4 regions of the Thalassobacillus hwangdonensis genome follow, and region 1 is predicted to be linked to each of the others. Evidence: riboswitches for the same ligand, from Rfam matches in the RefSeq annotation. Region 1 holds a riboswitch; each other region holds the start of a gene.
What was found. A riboswitch is a leader RNA that binds a small molecule or an ion and turns the genes downstream of it on or off. The one in region 1 is predicted to bind cyclic di-GMP.
Positions count from the first base shown of each region.

Region 1 (5,683 bases):
CAAACAGCTTGGAGAAAGCCAATGGAACCGTTTTTTCTACTTCCACTTCAATTTTCTCGTTTGGAGAAACGGTAATTCCTGAGACTTCAATCGATTTCTCATGCTTGTCCACGACTTCATTTACTATTTGTTCTGCTTCCTCTACGTCAAATGTAAGCTCCTGCGCTCCTGAGAGCACAGCGGCATTCGCCGTTTTCTGCAAGTGGCTCTTATTCATGAAGATCATTCCACCATCAATAACGAGCCCAACAGCGACTAGTAGCACCATCAATGCCAGCGCTGTCAAAATCAATGCATCACCAGACTGTTTTTTTAAAAACGCCCTCATCACATCACTCCTCATTCGACCCTGATCGTTGAACTAGTCTCAATCCATAAGGGGTCTGTGAAAAAATGATCAATGATCGGGGTCACCATCTCAAATGGGTACTTCAATGTCACTTCCACATATTCTCCTGATTTTCTGACGCTGTCACCAGGGGAAATGTCGACGACTAATGCGTCCTTATCTTCAAATGTAATATAGTCCCTCGCAAAGACACCGATTTCCTGATCATCTCCACCCAATCCTCCTACACGGACGGCTTCCTGAGAAGCCATATGAAGATGAGTGTAAGAATAGAGCATGCGCCCGAAATCGATGATTCCCACTAAAAGCAGCAATAGTACCGGAAGGATTAGTGCCAGTTCAACAAGGGATTGTCCCTTTTCATCTTTTATCATAGAAAAATCTCTCCATCGAGACCAAAGCTGATCAACGTGCCAATCGCAATAGCAACCCCATAAGGGTAGGTAGCTTTATAGTCGTCTTTATTAATTCCAAGAGAGAGTTTCGCTCCATTTTTCCAGCCCCAAAGCCAGTAAATGATCCCCCTCAAACGTGACGTCACCCCTCTTCGGAAAAGTAAAATACATAATGCCAGAACGCCGCCTACCAATGCCATATATAAGGCTGATACCAATACGAAACCGACGCCTTTAATCGCCCCTATGACAGCGAGGAGCTTCACATCTCCAGCCCCCATCCCTCCCATCAAGTAAGGAATGAGCAGCAAGCCTAATCCTGTAAGTAACCCGAGGATACTGTTGCTAAATCCGGGAAGTCCTGACTGCACAAGATGTAGCGTCAATGCAAGCAGGAATGTTGGAAAGAGAACTTTATTATAGATTTTCCGGCTTCGGATATCCGTGATCACGCATACAATCAGAAGAAGGATCAAGATCATATCCAGGAGATCCATCCCTATCACCTCTCTAAAATGAAACGATTTAGTAAAAGAAGAGCCTCACGCATTCGGACACGTAAGGCTGACGTACGAAAATAATATAAGTGCTGTTTACTAAGGATGTAAGACGTTGTTCCCTTCGGAGACGACACCGATTGCCTCCTTGAACATTGTTACGATATTTTCTCGAAGGACAATGATTGTCACGAATGCACTAAAGGCAATAAATGAAATAACCAACCCGTACTCGGACATCCCTTGGCCACCCTCATCCAACAAGAGTTTTCTGATCATTTCAATCAACTACCTGCAGAAGAATCTCCGCTTTCTGTTCCGACGATTGCATCTTTAGCATTTGTGAACAACGATACGATTTCATCACGTAGAACTGCCAGTGTACCAACAACCGCAACTGCGATAATCCCTAGTACAAGCCCGTATTCTGTCATTCCCTGACCTTCTTCTTCGACTACTAGATTTTTCATTTTTTCTACCATTCCAATTCCTCCTCAATTATTTACGAAATCAAGGGAATGCCCCTGTTTCGTCATCGTTTTTTTTACAGTACCGACTGGAAGCTCCACTACGGAAGCTGCATCAGCATAGACCTTTCCAAGCTTACCTGGTTCCATCGACTCATCAATTGCAATGACTACATTCAATTCATTCACATACACAACATCGATCGGGTAATTCATGAAGAAAGTATGAATGGATCTGCAGGGCTTAATATGCAATCCGGCTCCTGAGTTAAGTTGGCCTGTAAACATCAAGCCTCTCAGTCGCTGAAAGAACCGATATGCCTGACGAGTTTCACCAGCAAGTAGTTGTTCGTTACTCAGGTTCACTACCTTCAACCTTTCACCTCCATTTCAAAAAAAAATAACCCTGCCTTACCGAAGGCGAGGTTATGTTACCAGCCATACACAAACCGCGAACGAAAGAAGCCATACAAAATACAAAATGCTTCCTTCTTCCTTTGTTATGTATAAACCAGTATGCCCCTGGATCCTTCGATAGCTGGCTGGCTTAGTGCATATGCACGTTAGCCCCTATAGCTTTGCGTCACTGACTTTCATCAGTTTTGCCTTTATCGAGATACAGTTTATAAGTCTTCCGACTGATCTCTTGCGTTCATCATATAAACGATCTAGCAAAAAAGGAATCGGACAATAGACACACATATCTCCAATTGCACACTGGTAGCTTTATATAATTCAGAATATTTAGATAATTATTTTATACTATACCGACATCGCAACCATTTTATTAACCATTCTTTTTTATCTATTTATTTAACATATATTTCAATTTAAAATTGGTTTTTCAGGATATTAGGCATGATAGTAAAGAATCACTTAAATTTTAAAAAAAACCGAAAAAAGTTGAAATTGGTCTAATTTCGTTTCCTATTTCCCGGGAAATGTTGTCGCAAATCAGCGAATGACCGTGTAATGCTTCCACTCTTCAGGTAGCAGGTAATTATATTTGTTAGTTAGAAAACGATCATCCACCAGGAGAATCTTCCCTTTATCCTCCTCAGAGCGGATCAAACGCCCTCCTGCCTGAAGTACTTTGTTCATCCCTGGATACACATAAGCATAATCATACCCGTTCTTCCCTTTTTCGTTAAAATATTCTTTAATCAGTTCCTTTTCAAATGACCTTGGAGCAAGTCCGATTCCCACGACTGCAACTCCATTCAATCGTTCACCCCGAAGATCGACACCTTCCGAAAACACGCCACCAAGGACTGCGAATCCTACCAATGGTTTGTTCAGGTCCGGCTGAAATGCAGCCAGAAAACTGTCTCGTTCATTTTCCGACATGCCGAAATCCTGAATGATTGTGTCCGCCTCAACCCCGAGACGCAACCATTCCCGATAGACTTGTTCCATATAGTGATAGGAAGGGAAAAAGAATAAGTGATTCCCACTCGTTTCACTTACCATATCGTACAACGCCATCGCCAGAAGCATGCTCGTCCTTTCTCTATCTTTATACCTCGTCGATAAAGGAAAGATGTTGATCTGCATTTGTTCCTTTGCATAAGGGGATGGAAGCTTCAGAATATAGTCCTCTTTCGCTCCTCCAAGCATATCCTTGTAATAACCAAAAGGAGACAAGGTAGCCGAGAAGAAAATGGAGGATGCAAATCCTGAGCTGATTTTCCCTACTAACAATGAAGGATCGAGACAGTAGAGATGGATGGAACCGTTCTCGTTCCCTTTCTGTCCAAAGATGACATAATGATCGTCAACAAGCTGAAGAATCTTCATGAAGTTTTGGACATTGAAATAGCAGCTCAACAATTCTTCAGCATCTTCCTCCATCTCTCGCAGCACACTATCCGCTTCCGTAATGAAGCGGTCCAAGCTTTCCTCCAAGGGACCAGGAACTTCATCGTGGACAAACCCTTCAGCATCATGGTTGGCATTTAGATTTCTAAATTCACTTTCGATCGCGTCCACCACTTGATTCAATGATTCATCCATACCGTCCATTTGTTTTAAACGAACGAACTCATCCTTTGTCAGTACGGCAGAATACATCTCACGTGACCGCTCCACCAGATTATGCGCTTCATCTACAAGAATAGCAGTGTGCTTCTTGTCCTCCGACATCAATCGTTTTAAAGCTACTCTAGGATCGAAGATGTAATTATAATCACAAATGATCACATCCACTGCATAAGCAAGATCAATGGAAAATTCGAACGGACAAATCCGATGCTTACGAGCGTAAGATTCCACGACGTTTCGAGTCATTTGTGTTTCGTTCATGAGGATGTCTACAATCGCCCCATTGATCCGGTCATAGTATCCATCTGCAAATTCGCAGTAATCCGGCTGACAGATTGTTTCTTCTTTAAAGCAAATTTTATCTTTTGCCGTCAAAGTGACCGATCGCAGCCGCAGACCTTGTGCTGCCAGACGTTCGAGCGCTTCTTCTCCAGTCATTCTAGTGACTGTCTTAGCAGTTAGATAGAAAAGCCTTTCTACGCCTTCTCCCTCCATTGCCTTAATTGCCGGAAAAAGGGTGGAAATCGTTTTCCCTATTCCTGTCGGTGCCTGAGCAAATAACTTCCGTTTTTCAGTAACTGTTTTATAAACAGAACCAGCCAGTTTTCGCTGCCCTTTCCTATATCCCGAAAAAGGGAAAGAAAGATCGGGGATCGTTGCTTCCTTCTGCTGCTTGATGTGGGCTAGTATTCGTCCATATGATGCGTAGGTCTCCACCGCATGACCCATGAAATCTTCCAACTCATCGTAACTGAAGGTGTGGAGGAACCGCTTTTTCTCTCGTGTTTTTTTCTGAACGTATGTAAGCTGCACATCTATTTCTGGGAGTCCATGATCATCCGCATATAAGAAGGCATAGCCTTTGGCCTGTGCCCAATAGACAGGATAGCTTTCTTCCGTCAGCTCTTCCAGCGCAAGTGATGTCGACTTGATTTCATCTATGATAATCCGTTCCTTATCTTTCAGCAATCCATCACATCGTCCATGAACGAGTAAAGAAAACCCATCCTTTTCGAACTGCTTTTTTAAAAACAGTTCTTTCTCGTCGCCTTCTTTATATTCCCGCTGGACCTGCTGGTGAATTTCCGTACCTTCTGTCAAAGCAGTACTTGAACGGAACCGATTGTCGATGCTTCCTGTACGGAATACGTATTCGACCAGCGATCGGACAGATATTTTCATCATTCTTTCCACCTCCCTTTGTCTCAAGACTTTTTATTCAAAAAAACCGTCAATGTCGGACTAGCTACTTACGAATCCCTATAAAAAGTATTTGTAACCACTCATTAAGGGTATAGTACACAAAATAATTTCCATTGAGGTCAACTATGCATATAATTATAATAAGATTAAATTCTGATAAAATACAGGTGTGATTACAAATGCAAAAGCGAACGATTATCGGAATCATTGTGGCCGTTACCATTATAACTGGCCTATTTATTATATTTTTTCTCCAAGGACAATCCTCCTCTCCAAGTGGGTACCCTTCTTTAACTGACCAACAGGAAAACACAGGCGAAAATGAAGGAGATGCTGGAAATCCAGACGAGGAAACGTCTTCTGAAGAAAATAATGTCCGGGACGACCTGAGAGATGCGTTCACGAACGTCATCGAAAATGCCGTCGGGTTATTCGTGAAAGATGACTTGGATATTGTCGCCATCGGTGATTCATTGACTCAGGGTGTAGGAGATGAAACAGAAAATGGCGGTTACGTAGGTATTCTCGAAAACACTTTGAGTAATAATGGAAGTAACCAGGAAATCACGATCGAGAATTACGGAAAGCGCGGAAATCGCACCGATCAGCTGCTCAAACGAATGGAAAAAGAAGAAATCAGAGACTCCATCCAGCAGGCAGACATCGTGCTTATTACAATTGGAGCCAATGATGTCATGAAAGTCGTCAAAGACAATTTCTCTACACTTGATT
Region 1 covers NZ_JBHTKL010000005.1:514,429-520,111, reverse strand. The annotation lists gene ACFQ2J_RS12125 (TadE/TadG family type IV pilus assembly protein) at 1-328, opposite strand, end outside; gene ACFQ2J_RS12120 (TadE/TadG family type IV pilus assembly protein) at 340-723, opposite strand; gene ACFQ2J_RS12115 (A24 family peptidase) at 720-1,241, opposite strand; gene ACFQ2J_RS12110 (Flp family type IVb pilin) at 1,341-1,520, opposite strand; gene ACFQ2J_RS12105 (Flp family type IVb pilin) at 1,526-1,723, opposite strand; gene ACFQ2J_RS12100 (DUF192 domain-containing protein) at 1,736-2,074, opposite strand; cyclic di-GMP riboswitch class I at 2,239-2,325, opposite strand; gene ACFQ2J_RS12095 (helicase C-terminal domain-containing protein) at 2,663-4,933, opposite strand; gene ACFQ2J_RS12090 (SGNH/GDSL hydrolase family protein) at 5,131-5,683, shown strand, end outside.

Region 2 (5,683 bases), 400 kb from region 1:
TACAGTTCACTATTATACAAGTCGAAAACTGACGAACAATGAAAGTGGAGAGTTTGTCATGCATTTGTAATATAAATATAGAAACAGCCCCAGCATTTGCATGGGGCTGTTTAAGACTATGATTTAGTTTTTACTGCTCAACTTGATGGATACATTTTCCACACCAAGAACTTTGACTGCTTCCACCATTTTTTTAATTGTTTCTTCCGCTTGGGAAATATTGATATTTTCATTGGTGATTTCAAATGATGGCGTTTCTAAGCCGTCAGTCGCGTTATTAGAAAGTACTTTTTCATCAGGCTGAAGTACCGGGGTTTCCGCGGGTTTGACTTTCACGACCTGCTCTCTTTCCACGGAAGGTGTTGTTTCTGTTACATCATTCGTTTTGTACCGTTTCCCTCTGATTTTCCGTCCGTGATAGACGACGTTCGAGTATGGGCAGCCCGTTTCCTGAGCAATCTGGCGATAGTTTTTATCGGACTCTTCTAATAGTTGTTTGACTTGGCTAAGATCGTAATCATATTTCTTATTTGCGTGTGCCATTGAAATGCTCCTTTACAATAGAATAATAAAAAAAGAATACTTATTTATCATAAGCGATATACTTTTATTTGTCATATCAAAAATTCCGACAAATAATTTTGAAAAATAATTATCCTTTTTCAGTTAAAAATTGTAATTTTCACTATTATGAACCACTAGAGTATGCAATATTCAAGAAATGTTAATCGAAATTGAAACTTGTATAATAAAATCATATACCACCCGATTATGTCGAAAACTATTTAGACATATGCGCGCATCAGCAGAACGAATTTTGTTATAATGAGGTTGTTTCTACAAAATCATACATATTAACAATAGAGGAAGGTAGGGGTAGGATGGACTGGAAGACAAACCACCTCAGATGGAAAAATGCTGCATCATTGGATGCGGAACTTACAACTCAATTACAGCAGCTGCAGGAGGATGAAACCTCTTTGGAGGATGCTTTCTATAAAAACCTTGAATTCGGTACAGGAGGCATGCGCGGTAAGCTTGGCCCTGGAACGAACCGAATGAACCTCTACACGATCCGCCGTGCAGTTGAAGGTTTAGCGAAGTACATAGAAAATCGTGGGCAGGAGTGGAAAGAAAAAGGAATTGCGATTGCCTATGATTCTCGTCATATGTCAAAGGAATTCGCTGTCGAAGCGGCTCGCGTCCTTGGTGCACACGGCATCAAAACCTATGTGTTCACTTCCTTGCGCCCGACTCCTGAACTTTCGTTTGCGGTACGTTACCTGCACACGGCAGGTGGTATTGTCATCACAGCGAGCCACAACCCGCCCGAATATAACGGCTTCAAAGTGTACAACGAAGATGGCGGACAACTGCCATTGGAGCAGGCAGCTGAAGTCATCGATTACGTCAATCAGGTCGAAAACGAACTCACTGTCGATGTAGCTGACCAAGTTGAGTTGGAAGAACAAGGCTTGCTGGAATGGATCGATAAGAAAGTGGATGATGCTTATTTGAAAGAGCTTCGTTCGGTAAGCTTCAATCCGCATATGAATCACGACATGGCTGACGAATTGCAAGTCGTCTTCACACCGCTTCACGGTACAGCGAAGTTCCTGGTCGAAGAAGGCCTGAAGCAGATGGGCTTGAAACACGTGCATACCGTCGAAGAACAGGCACAGCCTGACCCTGAATTTCCGTCAGTGGAATCTCCGAATCCTGAGGAGCATCAGGCATTCGAACTTGCGATTAAAAAAGGGAAGCAGGTAGGCGCGGATATTCTGATCGGCACGGATCCTGACGCAGATCGCCTCGGTGTAGCTGTACCGGATGCAGATGATGATTATACGGTACTATCCGGAAACCAGCTCGGCGCGCTGATGCTGGATTACATCCTTTCCCAGCATTCGGATCTTCCGGATAATGGACTACTTATCAAGACGATCGTAACGTCCGAGTTCGGCCGCAAAGTCGCAGACTACTATGATGTCGCGACCCTCGACACCTTGACAGGCTTTAAATTCATCGGAGAAAAAATTCGTGAATTCGAACGCACCGGAGAATATGAATTTTTATTCGGTTATGAAGAAAGCTACGGTTTCCTCGTAAAAGAATTCGCTCGTGACAAGGATGCAGTCCAGGCTGCTATCCTTGCTGCAGAACTGGCCTTGTTCTGGAAGTCGAAAGGGAAGACGCTGCTGGAAGCGCTGGACGAACTTTATCAGCGTTATGGCTATTACGTGGAGGACCTGCAATCCATCAAGCTTGATGGAAAAGAAGGTACTGAAAAAATCCAATCAATTATGGAAGCCTTCCGTGGCATGGAAATCGATCAAGTAGGATCGTTGAAGGTCGTCGCTGTCGAAGACTATGCATCCTCCAAGCGCCACCACGTGGCAGAAGGTAAAGAGAGTGAAATTACACTGCCGAAATCGAACGTACTTAAATTCATCTTGGAAGAGGATTGCTGGTTCTGCCTTCGTCCATCAGGTACGGAGCCGAAAATTAAATTCTATTATGGGGTGAAGTCGGATTCCTTCAACGAAAGTCTGGATCGCCTCGAACAACTGAAAACCTATGTGAATGAAAAATTGCATGCACTCGTTTAATCCGAAAGGCCGCCTGAATGGTGGCCTTTTTTGGTCAAAATTATTCTATTACCATACATCGACAAATCCTGCATTTTGAGTATGCTAAAACGCAACTTTATACCTATGTAAATGTTATAAAAGGACTAGTAATTTGTCAGATAGTATAGTAGACTGTATTTATCAGAAAATTAAAAATAAGTCGCTAGTCAAAGGCAAACTTATCGAAAGGTAAGGACGCAAAGCTTCGGATCTAATGCTGCTCTTCCCGGGATCCATACATAAAAAAGAGCGAAGATGGCCGAGCTGCCTAAGGTGATGGATGATGGAGGATGATCATTCATGCAAACGAATTGGCGCAAGGAAGCAATCGATGTCGAGTGGGTAGTATTGATGTCAGAAGCCAAAGCCTTAGGTTTATCGAAACAAGAAGTTGAAGCATTTTTAAAAGAAAGAGCAGAGAGAAAGCCGACACTGCAGAGCAAATCTGCCGGCATTTAGACGACTGAGATCTTGTATAGAAAGATAAGACGCAAGCCGTACGTTGCCCTGGGACCTAAGGAGCAAATACGGCTTTGTTAATTTTTACAGAGAAAAAAAGCTTTTCTTTTTCAACGATCTGTCACATACTATAATTATGAATACTGAATATTCAGAATTCTATGGGGGTGGACAAGTTGTTGACCGTTAAGATGCTCAAGCCCTATTATGTGAAAGAAGACAGCCACTACACGCGCATCGTGCTTGCATATCAGTACTTTTCTGTATTGGTGGACGGACAGTTGTATCACTTCATTCCGAAAGAATCGAAAGAGATTATCATCGATCGCAAGAAAAACCGGATTCATAACGTCTATGATATTTTTGTTTTCCAAAGAGGTAAAAAAGTGATTTATGTGGCAGTTGCGGATCTGCTCGTGCTGCCGGAATTCATGACTCAGATCCAGTCGATTTTAAAAACGCATGACCGAATCGAAGAAAAAGAAGAAGATCCCTCAGAGTCCATTGGCTTGTTCGAAGAATTGGAAAAAGGGAACCTTCGCAGGTTGATTGACAAAGCCATTGATAATGGGGATGAAGTGCTTTTCAATCAATTGACCCAGAAGCTGAACCAAACGATAAGAAGTTGATGACTAGTGGGTGCCTAAATTCAGGCATCCATTTTTGTGGGAAAAGGTGAAAAAGTGTGCAGGATGGCGAAAAAATGAGAAAATGGCATAAGATGAACGATAACCTGCATAATATGAAAGGATATAGGGGTTTTCAAGCATAGTATTGTTCTTTATAATGAAATTAATAATTCTTTATTAAGAACGTTCAGAACGCTGACGTACTAATTATTTTTTTGATTTGCAGTTCTTTTTAAAGAACGACCTTACTGAGTGGAGGTTTGTACATTGATTGGACGACGATTGAAAGAACTGCGATTGGACAAAGGTATATCTCTGAGTGAGCTCTCGAGAAGGTCGGGGGTGTCTAAATCCTATATCAGCAATATCGAGCGCGGGGTCCAAAAAAATCCATCATTGATTGTACTGAGAAAGCTATCGAAGACGCTGGACGTTACGATTGAGCAGCTTGTTGCCTGGAAGTTTGCCTCAAAGGACGAAAAAAGCAGTTAATGAATGGAGATGGTGAACGCGGTGGAAACGAAAGTACTGGATGAAGAGTGGATCATGCTGATGAAGGAAGCGAAAGGGTTAGGGTTGTCGATTCAAGATGTTGAACGATTGCTGCAAACAAATAATGATGGAAGTAAAGAATAATCCCGTGACATAACATTGTCGCGGGATTATTCTATCTCGTCATCAGTTACCTCAATCTCTGCATAGTTGACATCTCCATGAATGAGCTCTGCCTGGCCACTTGTTAAATCGGTGATCCAATTCGAGAATTCGTCTTCACGTCCACTTTCTACGTAGACAACCAATTCCACAATTTCGAGATAGTTGATCGTCTCCAGATGGAAACTTGAGTTTCGAATTTCATTTTCCAATTTACCAAGAAGTGAGTAATCCGCCTTTACTGTCATTTCCCGCATCAATTGTCGTTTTACGATTCCAGTCGCTTTGATCGCTTCCGAGGTAGTACTCGAATAAGCACGGATCAGACCGCCTGCACCAAGTTTTATTCCTCCAAAATACCTTGTAACGACGACTGCAGTATCCTTCAGCCCTTTTCGTTTTAGTACTTCAAGCATAGGTACTCCGGCAGTTCCGCTTGGTTCCCCATCATCATTCGCCTTCTGGATCAGGTCATGTTCCCCGATCATATATGCCGAGCAATTATGGTTGGCATCGTTATGTTTTTTCTTGATTTCCTTAATGAACGTCTGTGCTTCTTCCTCGGTATCACATCGGCGTACATAGCCGATGAAGCGTGACTTTTGTATCGTTATCTCTGTGTATCCTTCTTTTTTTACGGTATAATAACTTTCTAACATGGTTTTAGAAAACCTCCTAAGCTTTAATTATAAGGCTGTTAAAACATCCCTGCAAATGAAATTTCAAGGATGGAATAAATGTATTTTTTCTTACGAAGACCCCCACAAAACGACATAGGAAAATCGAATGAGTATGTGAAAATTGATGGAGGAGAGTTAGGATGAGTGAATTGAAAACTGGGGAAAAAGCACTTGATCATATCATCAAAGAGATGGTCGATACCGTATCCAACAGTAAAGATGAAATTTTTCATATCGGCGAAGATTCACGCAATGAATTTGAAAAACTTCATAACGAACTGCTGGAAACGAAACAGCAGGTCATTTCCCTGATTGATGAAGGGGACAAGTTGGAACAGCAGGTCCGATTTTCCCGGAGAAGACTCTCTGAAGTCAGTAAACACTTCAAGAAATATTCCGAAGAGGAAATCCGCGAAGTGTATGAACAAACCCATGAACTGCAAATGAAACTCTCTGTAAAAAGAGAAAAAGAAAAGCAGCTAAGAGAACGACGGGATGATCTCGAGCGCCGGTTGACGAACCTCGAGAAGACGGTTGAACGCGCAGAAGGGCTCGTTGGAAAAATCTCCGTCGTATTGAATTACCTGAATGACGACTTCCGTCAAGTTACCGAAGCTCTTGAAGACGCTAA
Region 2 covers NZ_JBHTKL010000005.1:911,305-916,987, forward strand. The annotation lists gene ACFQ2J_RS13930 (hypothetical protein) at 124-543, opposite strand; gene ACFQ2J_RS13935 (phospho-sugar mutase) at 882-2,609, shown strand; cyclic di-GMP riboswitch class I at 2,793-2,902, shown strand; gene ACFQ2J_RS13940 (anti-repressor SinI family protein) at 2,931-3,089, shown strand; gene ACFQ2J_RS13945 (IDEAL domain-containing protein) at 3,269-3,718, shown strand; gene ACFQ2J_RS13950 (helix-turn-helix domain-containing protein) at 3,986-4,210, shown strand; gene ACFQ2J_RS13955 (anti-repressor SinI family protein) at 4,214-4,354, shown strand; gene ACFQ2J_RS13960 (YigZ family protein) at 4,381-5,031, opposite strand; gene ACFQ2J_RS13965 (sensor histidine kinase) at 5,193-5,683, shown strand, end outside.
Region 2: it holds a riboswitch for cyclic di-GMP, as region 1 does, so the genes downstream of both, ACFQ2J_RS13940 (anti-repressor SinI family protein) here and ACFQ2J_RS12100 (DUF192 domain-containing protein) in region 1, are expected to answer to the same signal.

Region 3 (5,683 bases), 310 kb from region 1:
TTCATTGATATCATTGTGTTCTTTCCTTATCTTTTCAACGCAGCAGACGAAAACCGGCAGCGGAATATCGATAAGATGGATCATGTCTTAGAACTGATTGACCAACGTAAGCAAGCATTTTTGGCTGTAAGCACAGGGAACCTGATTCTGATTGATGAAACGGTCAAGCTGATCAAATCCATCACTACATACCAACAATTGACCCACCGTAACGATAAGCAAGTGACCTCCACTCTTCTTGATGTGAGAGGAACGATGCTGAAGAATAGCGTCACCCAGACGGTCTACTATAATTATCTTGGTCTGTACTACAATAAAAAAGCGAATGGCATCCTCAGGAGGAAATACGACATGGACAACCTTGATTTCTTTTCCACTGAAGGTGCACTGAAAGTGAAACAGACGATTCACACCCAATTATCCAGTGAAGATTTGGAATTGTTCATTCTCTATTTGAATGAGGCCAAGTATGCCTTTCATCAGGCACTTGAAAACGGACATAAAGATGTGATGTGGGAAGGCTTCATCAAATACAATGATGCTCGATCCACTTACTTGCTGCAGCAGACTTCCGTTACATATGAAGGGGAAGACTGGCAAAGTATCATGAATGACGCCCTGGTGGCAAGAAACCGGCTGAACATCCTTATTTCTGATATTCTGGAACGAGAAACGCCATCTCATCTCCAGGAATCCTTCAACTTTGAGTATCATCTGGCGAGTCTTGCAAAGATAAATCTATTGATTGCAGAAAAACAAGATATCACGGATTCACTCGGGCAACTGAAATATGCTTATCCGAGCTACGAAGGACTTGAAAAGGATCCGTTATTGGAGACTTCTTTTGAAGGTAAATTTGACAAAATCAATGCGTATCAACAGGAAATCCGCTCCTCCCTTACTGCTTTACAATAAGAAAGAGACTGGCCAGCTGGTCAGTCTCTTTTCATTATCGAATCTCGGCAATTACATGATCAATCATGGCACCAGCGATGTCTGCACCTGTGCAATCCGTAATGTTTTTAATGTGGGAGTTCCCGTTAATTTCACAAATGATCGGCTGATTTTCTTTCCCGAACAGAAGGTCAACCCCGGCGAAGTCAAGCCCAAGCTCCTTACTAGCACGGATAGCCAACTGTATTTGTTCATCCGTTGGTTGATAGGTTCGCATGATGCCACCATTGGTGATATTCGCCCGAAAGTCATCGTTACCAGAAGTCCTGAGCATTGATGCAGCCGGCTGATTACCGACAATATTGATACGCACGTCGCGGCCGTTGCTGGATGCGATGAATTCCTGGAACATGAACGGCTTATGCTGGAACACCTGAGCCTTCTCCACTAATTCTTGTGCGGAATGAGCAAGAAACACTTGCTTTCCGAAAGATCCGTAACAACCCTTAATAATCATGGGAAATGCTAGCTCATCAACTACTCTCTCAATAAAATCCCTATACAAACCCTCGGACTGATTGAAGTTGACCGGTGCCAGAATCGTTTTCGGCATTGGTAAACCGCAATCATTCAGACGAATATGGGTCAGCGCTTTATTTGCAGTATGTTCAATTGCTTCCGATGAATTGAAAACACGAACGCCCAAGCTCTCCAAGTACTTTGCCAGAAATACATCATTGTTCCAAGAAATAACGAAATCAGGTTTTGTATTCTTACTCTCTTCTTTATGTAAGACATAAAACAAATCAATATCTGTTTTAATCGTCAGAGAAATGTTTCTTAGATTTGCAGCTTTCTGAAGTAAGTCGTAATTGTCCTGAAACTTTTTAGATGAAGCAGTAAAACTATTTACAATCAGCCAGCCTAGCATGTAAGATGCCTCCCTGAATTAACTACTATTCACAGTATAGTAGAAATAGAAGTCAATTGATATCACCTCTCTCCACTGAAAATTAAAAAGCGCTTGGGAGAAGTCATATCCTCACAAGCGCTTTTTACAAAGCCAATTATTAAATCATCCTTACATCAATCGTCGTCTCACTGTTCATCGTCATCTTCATCTTCGTCATCTTCATCGTCATCACGGCGATCTCTGTCATCGTCCTCGTCTTCATCTTCATCCTGGTCATCATCGTCGTCGCGGCGATCTCTGTCATCGTCCTCGTCTTCATCTTCATCCTGGTCATCATCATCGTCGCGGCGATCTCTGTCATCATCATCGTCTTCATCTTCACCCTGGTCATCATCGTCGTCGCGGCGATCTCTGTCATCGTCCTCGTCTTCATCTTCGTCCTGGTCATCATCGTCGTCGCGGCGATCTCTGTCATCGTCCTCGTCTTCATCTTCGTCCTGGTCATCATCGTCGTCGCGGCGATCTCTGTCATCGTCCTCGTCTTCATCTTCGTCCTGGTCATCATCGTCATCGCGGCGATCTCTGTCATCATCTTTATCTTCGTTACGATCTACTCGATTTTGGTCACGATCTCTATTACTGTTCTTTTCTTCTTTTTGTTCCTCATCATCATTACTATCGTCGTTCTTTTCTTCGTCTTCATCCTCAGCCGAGCCTTTTGAGGTCTTGGAGTCAAGCAGTACTTTTTGATGCTGAGCCAACGCTTTTTCCAAACCTTTCTTCGCCTCTTCAGGCAAGTCATCTCTTTGAAGAAGGGCATCAATTTGTTTTGTACCTTTAGTCAAAGACTCCAGTGCTTCATCCAGTGAATCATCTTCAATCGTTTCCGAATCACTTCCATCCTTCAGTACAGTGACACTTTCCTCTTTTTGATCGATGAGATTTTCCAATTCATCAATCAATTGTAAGGCAAGCTCTTCTTCCCCACGTTCCAATGCAGTCTCTATTTCATTCATTCGCTTTTCGGCAAATTCATTCAATAAGTGCACTTTTTCCTTTTGATCCTTTGTTAATTCAAAAGTGGACTCTTCCATAAAACGTATCGTTTGATAAAACTCAGACTGAATATCGGTCTGTCCTTCTTCAGCAGACACACCTGTCATCCCGATTGAAAATACCAGACTGAAAGCAGCGCCTACACTTAACACTTTTCTCATTATAAATCCCCCTTATTTTAGATGGACTTCATCCAAGAATTTTTTGATCTCATTCTCTTTCTTCTCATAAGCTGAGAGAGGTGAAATGAACGTAAATACATATGTAAATTCTCGATGTTTCTTTATATAAATATCTGTTCTCATCTTTTCATTCAATCCAGAGATAAAAGAAATAGAAGCCTTATCATCTTGAACCACATCTACTTTACCCGCTCCATCTTTCAACTCATCTTTGATGTTTTCGAAAGATTTAGTTGTTTCGGTTACGGTTACAATTGCTTTCGATTGATTGTTGGTGAATTTCGCATGAAGTCTACCTTCGTCTGTCTCTTTTTCAAGTAACCAGCCTTCCATTTCCCCAACAGATAAATGATAAGAAGTATTTTCGTATAAGACCGATTCTTTACTCTCTTTAGAAGAATTCCCTTGTTTGCCTTGCACCTCCTCAGGCGAATTACATGCACTTAATGTAAATAACAACAAAATACTTACGATAAAGCTGCGGAATCTCAAATCCTAACCTCCTTTGTATTGAAAAAATAAATAAACCTATCCAATTACATGGATAGGTTTACACGTAATTGGCAGCTGGCAAGCATAGATAAACACCTTTAGCCCCTGTAGCTTTGCGTCCCTACTTTTCAATAGGTTTGCCTTTGTCGAATATATGAAGTTGATAATCTAATAATACCATAATTACCTTTGATGCTTTATCTAATTATGCCTAAATCAGGAATATAAACCCGAATAATTGGACTAATCAGGAAAATATACACACCTAATACCCTATCGTAAATTGCGATCAAAAAGTGCTAAGCGTATAGAGATTGTAAGTATTAAGAGTCAGTCGCCGGTAAATTTCAGATGGCGCCGGAAAAATCCGGAAGTTGCCGGTAAAGGTGAGCAAGTGGCCGGTAAATTCAAAAACTCGCCGGCAACCTTTTAAGACTCGCTGGAAAGCAGATTACACTTGGCTCACAAAAAAATGCTAAGCGCTTACGCTTAGCATTTTACATTAAAATACGTGCTGAGTCGCTATCCAATCCTGATAGTTCTTTACTGTAGGTACGTTCGACACTTCATATGGTAAGTATTTCATAGCGTGTGAGGTATTGAATAGTACGACTTCGTCATCTTCAGAGAGCCAGCCTTCTTCTACCAACCGTTTGAATCCTGCCATCGTCGCGGATCCTTCCGGTGATGAAGAAACTCCATACTTACCGAAGTAAGACTGCGCATCTTTGATTTCTTCTTTGGTAACCGCAACAGCTGTCCCATTAGAATCACGTAGGATAGAAGTGATCAGTTCCCCATCCGGAGGGCTTGGTACTCGCATGCCGGTCGGGTTGGACACGACTCCATAGGTTTGTGCAGAGAATGGACTTTCAGTTTCAATCGAAGTAACAATAGGCTGACAGCCATCTTCCTGCACGCTGACGATTTTCGGAAGATCTCCTTCAATGAACCCAAGCTCTTTCAGCTGCAGAAACGCATTCCACATCCCGATGACACCGGATCCACCGCCTGTCGGGTAGATGATTACGTCTGGCAGGTTCCAATCAAATTGTTCTGCCAATTCCAATCCCATCGTCTTTTTTCCTTCAGCTCTTCCCGGTTCCTTCAATGTGCCGACATTGTGCCAGCCCTGCTCTTTTTTTCCGTCCTGGATCAGCTTTCCAGCATCCTGGATCAAACCATCCACCAAAAACGTATGAGCACCGTGCAGCATGCATTCTTCCACAATCAGGCCTGGGCAATCCTTAGGCACGAACGCATATGCTTCCATTCCAGCGTAGCCCGCATATGCAGCTAGTGCTGAAGCGGCATTCCCATTAGAATTCACGGCAACTTTTTTGACCCCATACTCATTTGCTACAGACACTGCTGCTGATGATCCGCGTGATTTGAAGCTGCCAGTCGGGTTCTGTTCTTCCCGCTTCACCCACAACTTTTTGACAGGATATTCTTTCTCCGCTTCTTCAAGGCGGACGAGCGGCGTCCAGCCTTCCCCTAAGGAAATGACATTTTCCATATGTTCGACAGGGAGAAGCTCTTTATATCTCCACATAGAAGGAACCCGTTCTTTCAGGCTTTCTTTCGTAAATGTATGTGCCACCATATCGAGGTCATATTCTACTCCCAAAGTGCCACCACATTCACATTTGGTTTCAATTAAATCAAATGTTTTGTTTTTTCCACAGCCATTACATGTAAACCAAAATCTCATGTTTGCCCTCCTTCGGTTTTTCCGACTATTTTGAAAATTTAAGTCACACCCATTCTTGATTGGATGCGAGTTGTTACACTTTCATTCTCGTATTCTAGTAGGGTGCTTCTAGGTTAAAAGAAACCCAGCTGATCAAGCGATCAGCTGGAAGAACGGTGTCAGGCTTTGACGCCTTCTGGCCAATGTAAGTCATGCTCTTCTACGGAAGTGATTTCATTTTCTTCATCAACAAAAACGACCCTAGGCTTCAGTGTTTCGATTTCTTCATCTGTCATCATGCCGAGACTTAGGATGATGACGATGTCCCCAGGAGAAAACAAGTGGGCAGGAGGTCCATTCAGGCAGATCCGTTTCGAGCCTTCAGGTGCAGGTATAGCATACGTCTTCCATCTCGTTGCATTTTTAAGGTTCGTAATCTGGACCATTTCGTAA
Region 3 covers NZ_JBHTKL010000005.1:828,895-834,577, reverse strand. The annotation lists gene ACFQ2J_RS13610 (hypothetical protein) at 1-915, shown strand, start outside; gene ACFQ2J_RS13605 (ATP-grasp domain-containing protein) at 950-1,825, opposite strand; gene ACFQ2J_RS13600 (DUF5667 domain-containing protein) at 1,993-3,024, opposite strand; gene ACFQ2J_RS13595 (hypothetical protein) at 3,037-3,537, opposite strand; cyclic di-GMP riboswitch class I at 3,605-3,689, opposite strand; gene ACFQ2J_RS13590 (threonine synthase) at 4,040-5,251, opposite strand; gene panD (aspartate 1-decarboxylase) at 5,410-5,683, opposite strand, start outside.
Region 3: it holds a riboswitch for cyclic di-GMP, as region 1 does, so the genes downstream of both, ACFQ2J_RS13595 (hypothetical protein) here and ACFQ2J_RS12100 (DUF192 domain-containing protein) in region 1, are expected to answer to the same signal.

Region 4 (5,683 bases), on a different contig from region 1:
GTAATATTGACCTCATTCGATTCTAGTCTCTTATCATCAGTTACTAATGACTTTTGTAAAAGTACATATTCGTTGGCATTAAACTCATCATCAGCAAAGCCTATAATAAGGACATTTGTATGCTCATCAACATCAGTATTTAAAAAGTTCGCTTTTAACAGTTTTTGCATTCCCCATGTCCCTCTCATATTAAATCCTTCTAGAACTAGCATGCTCCGTTACTTTAAAAAGAAGAGACCGATCTTCTGATTGAAGAAAAGTACCCTTTCGCTTAACAAGTAACACTCATTATCCTTCGACTATTTTATTCTCTGTTCCATTTAGAATTCTCTTTATGTTTTGTCGATGAAGAATAATTATTGAAACGCTTATTAATAGAGAAAGTGCCATGATAACTACATCTTCAAATATTAGACTGTAAATGAATAATGATATACAAGCCAACATTGAACTAAGTGATACATACTTAGTAAAGATCAAAGTTAATACAAATACAACGAAACCAACAAAAACGCCTAAAGGGGTCAAAAACAAGAAAACTCCAGTCGCTGTAGCTACAGCTTTTCCGCCTTTAAAACTAGCAAATACAGAAAAGATGTGTCCTAATATGGCTAATAAACCACATACAATAGGGTTAACCGTAGAACTAAGTATTATCGGAAGTAAACAAGCAAGTGTACCTTTTAATATATCTGCAATTGCAACAATTACTCCTGCTTTTATGCCTAAAACTCTATAAGCATTCGTTGCACCAAGATTTCCACTACCATAATTGCGAATATCCTTCTTATAAAACACTTTACCGACTATTAAAGCAAATGAGATTGAACCTATTATATAACTTGAAATTAGAGTTAAAATGTTCAAAGTAGTATTGTCTCCTCAATTATTAGTTTGCTATTATAAGTATTTCTCTTTGTTATTTATTTTTTCCTGCAACCCTTCTTGTAATAACTGCTCAGCTCGTTTCTCTTCCAAAACTGAACCCGTTAGCTCAGGCACAGAAAATTTCACGCCTTAGCACTTCACCGCGATGAGTGACAGTCCCTCATCGCGGTGAAGCTTTAGCAGAGCGGGGGACTGTCCCTCAATGCGTTAAAGCAATAGAGGAGCTGGGAAAGTGAATCCCGGCTCCTCTATTATTGGGCGATGCATAGTTTGTTGCGGCCGCTTTCTTTTGCTTCGTATAAAGCGACGTCGGCACGTTTCAGGAAGTCTTTGATTACTACGTCCTGCTTCGTCAGGCTCGAAGCCCCGATGGAAACAGTTATATGGAGCGGCTGATTGTCCGGTAAGACAAACGTGTTGTTTTCTACCCGCTTTCTTATCCGTTCTCCAACAGCAGTCGCCTGGGTAAGCCTGCAATTAGGAAGCAATATTGAGAATTCCTCACCGCCGTTTCTCGAGACAATATCCATGTCCCGAGAGGTCTCGTTTAAGATCGCTCCAAGCTGTTTCAGCACTTCATCCCCTGCATCATGGCCGTAAGTATCATTCACTTTCTTGAAATGATCGATATCAATTACCAGAATGGATAAACTCTCATGCTTTTCTTTAAACCTGGTTGTAAAGATATTCAAATAGTAGTCAAATTGCCGTACGTTGTTCAGTCCAGTCAAGAAGTCCACTTCGGCCGATTCTTTATAGAAGTGGAATAAGCGGTTGGCTTCCTGCATATCAATGAATACTTTCACTGCTAAGAGCCCTGCAATGATTCCAAACGGCCAATAGAAAAGTAAGATTTCCTGGCGTAACGCTTCATCACTGATTGTGATATATAATGCGATCGTTACAAATAACATGCCTATGATATTCCCGAAAAACATTTTGACTTTTATGCTGTCGATTTGTGCATATTTAGCTAGCAAAATTACACAGCCTCCCAACAGCAGGGAGAGTGCTACAGCAACGTAAGCTGCTTCAGTAAAACCGAAGAAGAAACGGCTTCCTGCAATGATTACCGTCGTTACAATCGTGGCAGGAATGCCACCATAAAAACCTATGAAGAGGATAGCCAGATGTCTCAAGTCAACCCTGACAGTATCAGTCGCCTGGATGGAAAAGTACATCAATAGTAAGCCGAGTAGTCCAAAGAAGAAGCCGTAACCTATCGAGGTCTTCAAGGAGTTCTTGGAATTCAAAGGTTTGGGGAAGATTTTACTCATCAAATAAAAGCAGGATATGAGAACAGCAGCGTTTGCTGCGAGATCCTTAATCAAATAAATCACCTATTTCCATTACTGGTAATCGTTACAAATATAGTTATCTAAAAGTATAGCATTTTTAAGAAATATGTCGAAAAGAGAATGTAAAATCTTTGTGAAATAATCATAAAATTCCTTTTTCCTCACCAGTATGAACTAGTATTAAAGCCGAAAAGTGATTATAATAGGTACAAAGCAAGGCTATAACTGCTTCACACATCAACGAAGAGAAGGCAATGAACGATAACTCTTCATGTGGGCACTTGAGTTATCGGGAGTCACTAGTGCAACCGGCTCCTAAATGGAGGTATGAAAGATGAGTTTTTCCCCTTTGGATTATTACTTAAATGTGTATTCTCCTTCTGCAAAGGATTTACTAGAACAGCTCCGGAAACATGACGCCATTACATATCAACATTCGTTACAGGTAACCGATTATTATGTAAGGTTCTGTGATTATTGGTCATTGTCGAAAATGCTGGTGCCTTCACGGGTGCTTTCTGTGCTGCTTCACGATATCGGAAAGCTGCAGGTCCCGAAGCGCATCTTACAGAAGCGAAGTCCACTTACTAATATGGAGTGGCATATTTTAAAAGGGCATCCGCGATATGGTACTGAAATTTTGAGTGACCATACGGACATTAAATTAGAACCAGATGTGGTCTTGTATCATCACGAAAACCTCGATGGTTCCGGCTATCTTTATGGATTGCAGGGTGCAAGGCTGGATTCCTGTGTGAGAATCTTGCGGATCATCGATAGTTATGATGCCATGATAAGTGCAAGATCCTATGGGAAAGTTTTCACACCAGGAGAGGCGCTTGAAGACTTGAGGAAGCATGGGGATACCCACTATGATGCAGATTATGTCGATCTCTTTGAAGAATTCATCCGTGAGAAGAGTATGAAAAAATCTCTTCCTTTATAAATTTAAAGAATGAGGCTCCCAGCACAATGTGTATGGGAGCCTCTAATTTTATTTCGGGCACATATTTGGACATTATTTCCTACTGTTCCTAGAATAGAATCAAGAAAGTAGGAAGGGAAGGATAAGTGTGGCAGAGTTCAAACGTAATGTAGATAAACAGTGGTATGTGAAATACGATGAGGTAGGATTCCCTTCGATCCAGAAAGGGTGGGTCCTGCCTGCTGGCCAGTTCGAGATGTTCGATCCGTTCATCCTGATGGCGGAAGACTGGTTCAAGAAGGGAACATTCACCGATCATCCACACCGCGGCTTCCAGACGATCACCTATGTCGTCGATGGAAGGCTGGAGCACATCGACAATGGTGGGGGAAGAGATATCCTTGAGCCAGGTGACGTTCAGTACATGAATGCCGGTGGCGGAGCAAGGCACGCGGAGGACGGTGTCGAAGATGATATCGCGCATACCCTTCAGCTATGGCTGAATCTGCCGAAGGAAAAGAAATTCACCGGAACGAGATATCAGAACCTTTATGGTGAAGACGCGCCGGTCGTACGATTTGATGGCGGCCAGGCAAAAGTTTTCTCAGGAAACGTGGCAGGTGTGAAAGGCCCGATGGATTCTATCGTACCGATCACGTTGACGGAACTGACGATGGAAGAAGGTGCTTCGTTCACCCTCGACCTGCCAGAGAATCACAATGCGTTCGCATATGTCCTTGCCGGTTCAGCAGATATCGGGGAAGATCCGGTGAATTTGAACAAACATGGTGTAGCAACTCTGAGCTTTAACGAAGAGGCTCCTAACGACGCAACAAGCGAACTGAAGGTCACTTCCAAAAAGCGCCGAACGAGAGTGCTCGTTTATTCCGGCAAGCCGATACGTGAGCAAGTGGTCGCGCATGGTCCATTTGTCATGAATTCAATGGAAGAAATTAAGCAGGCATACGAAGATTTCCGCAACGGAAAGTTTGGACCGCCGGCAGTATAAAATAACTAAAGTGCCATCTGTCGAGATTAGTTGTTAATATGTGTGTATTAAAAAGGAGGAGCTTCGATTTCTGAGCTCCTCTTTTTTTGAGCAATAATTTGTTTCTTCCAACGCACATTTATGTGGAGCTAGGATTATCTAAAGATTATCTTCAATAAAAAATTAATAAAACCGGTAATAGTATCAATGACAAGCCCTTTGTTTTTCTTTTTCATTTTCCGATGGTATTCATCCTGTTTTAGAATTGGATACTCTTTCTTAAAGTTTTTCAATCTCCCACACCCCTTAATAGGCATTCAATTCCTGTGATTGAAAATGCACAAAAAATTTGACTTTTATGAAATCTTTTTCCTATGTTTGGCAAATAGCGTCCACAGGGTATAACTCTCTCTAAGATATTTAATGTAAAGGAGAGGTAAAATGACGCCTGCCCAGATAGGTTTTGCCTTAGTATATATTTCGATTTTCTTGCTGTTAGGGAAGCTGATCCGGATTAAATTTCCGATCTTCCAAAATTTATTTCTGCCTTCATCCATCATCGGTGGCTTTCTAGCTTTACTTCTTGGTCCTCAGGTGCTTGGTAAGTTAGTTACCCCCTTCGTTTCAGAAGACAACTTTTTCACGAATGGAATCATGACTGAAGGGATCACTCAGGTTTGGGAAGCATTACCTGGCCTGCTGATTAACATTGTATTTGCGGCCTTATTCCTTGGGGCGAAGACGCCCACACTTAAGAATATTTGGAATTATGGGGGCCCGCAGTTAGCTTTCGGTTGGGCAATTGGCTGGGGACAATATGTCGTCGGTCTATTGGTAGTATTGCTGATCCTCGTGCCATTCTACGATATACCTCCAATGGCGGGTGCCCTTATCGAGGTTGCCTTTGAAGGAGGTCATGGTACAGCGGCAGGTATGGCCCAGACGTTTGAGGATCTAGGCTTTCCTGAAGCGTTTGATCTGGCAATCGGTTTAGCTACAGTTGGTATTTTATCTGGTGTCATTTTCGGTATCATCATGATCAACTGGGCAGTCAGAAAAGAGAAGACAGAGATTGTCAAAGACGTTAAAGAATTCTCTAATTTGAAAAAGAAGGGTATCATGGAGTTCCAAAATCGTGAACCTGCAGCTAATATGACAGTAAGACCAGAATCAATCGAACCGTTATCCTTCCACTTTGCGCTCATTTCACTGGCAGTTCTCATCGGGTATGTCATCCTGGAGGGACTGATTGCATTAGAAAGTGTGACATGGGGTGCTTGGACGGATAGTGAAATCATGACCTATGTGCCATTGTTCCCTATTGCAATGATCGGGGGCATACTCTTACAGTTGTTCTTTGATAAGACGGATAAACATGATGTGTTAGACCGTCCGATGATTGCTCGTATCCAAGGTTTTGCACTGGATATCCTTATTTTGACCGCGATTGCTTCTGTGTCACTCGATGTCATTGGCGAATACCTTGTGCCATTCATTGTGCTGGCAGTTGCTGGAATCACATGGAACGTTGTTGGTTTCCTGGTTCTTGCTCCGAGAATCATTCCGCAATATTGGTTTGAACGT
Region 4 covers NZ_JBHTKL010000006.1:316,281-321,963, reverse strand. The annotation lists gene ACFQ2J_RS17245 (Imm10 family immunity protein) at 1-188, opposite strand, end outside; gene plsY (glycerol-3-phosphate 1-O-acyltransferase PlsY) at 289-867, opposite strand; gene ACFQ2J_RS17235 (GGDEF domain-containing protein) at 1,140-2,219, opposite strand; cyclic di-GMP riboswitch class II at 2,425-2,508, shown strand; gene ACFQ2J_RS17230 (HD-GYP domain-containing protein) at 2,521-3,132, shown strand; gene ACFQ2J_RS17225 (pirin family protein) at 3,254-4,120, shown strand; gene ACFQ2J_RS17220 (sodium/glutamate symporter) at 4,541-5,683, shown strand, end outside.
Region 4: it holds a riboswitch for cyclic di-GMP, as region 1 does, so the genes downstream of both, ACFQ2J_RS17230 (HD-GYP domain-containing protein) here and ACFQ2J_RS12100 (DUF192 domain-containing protein) in region 1, are expected to answer to the same signal.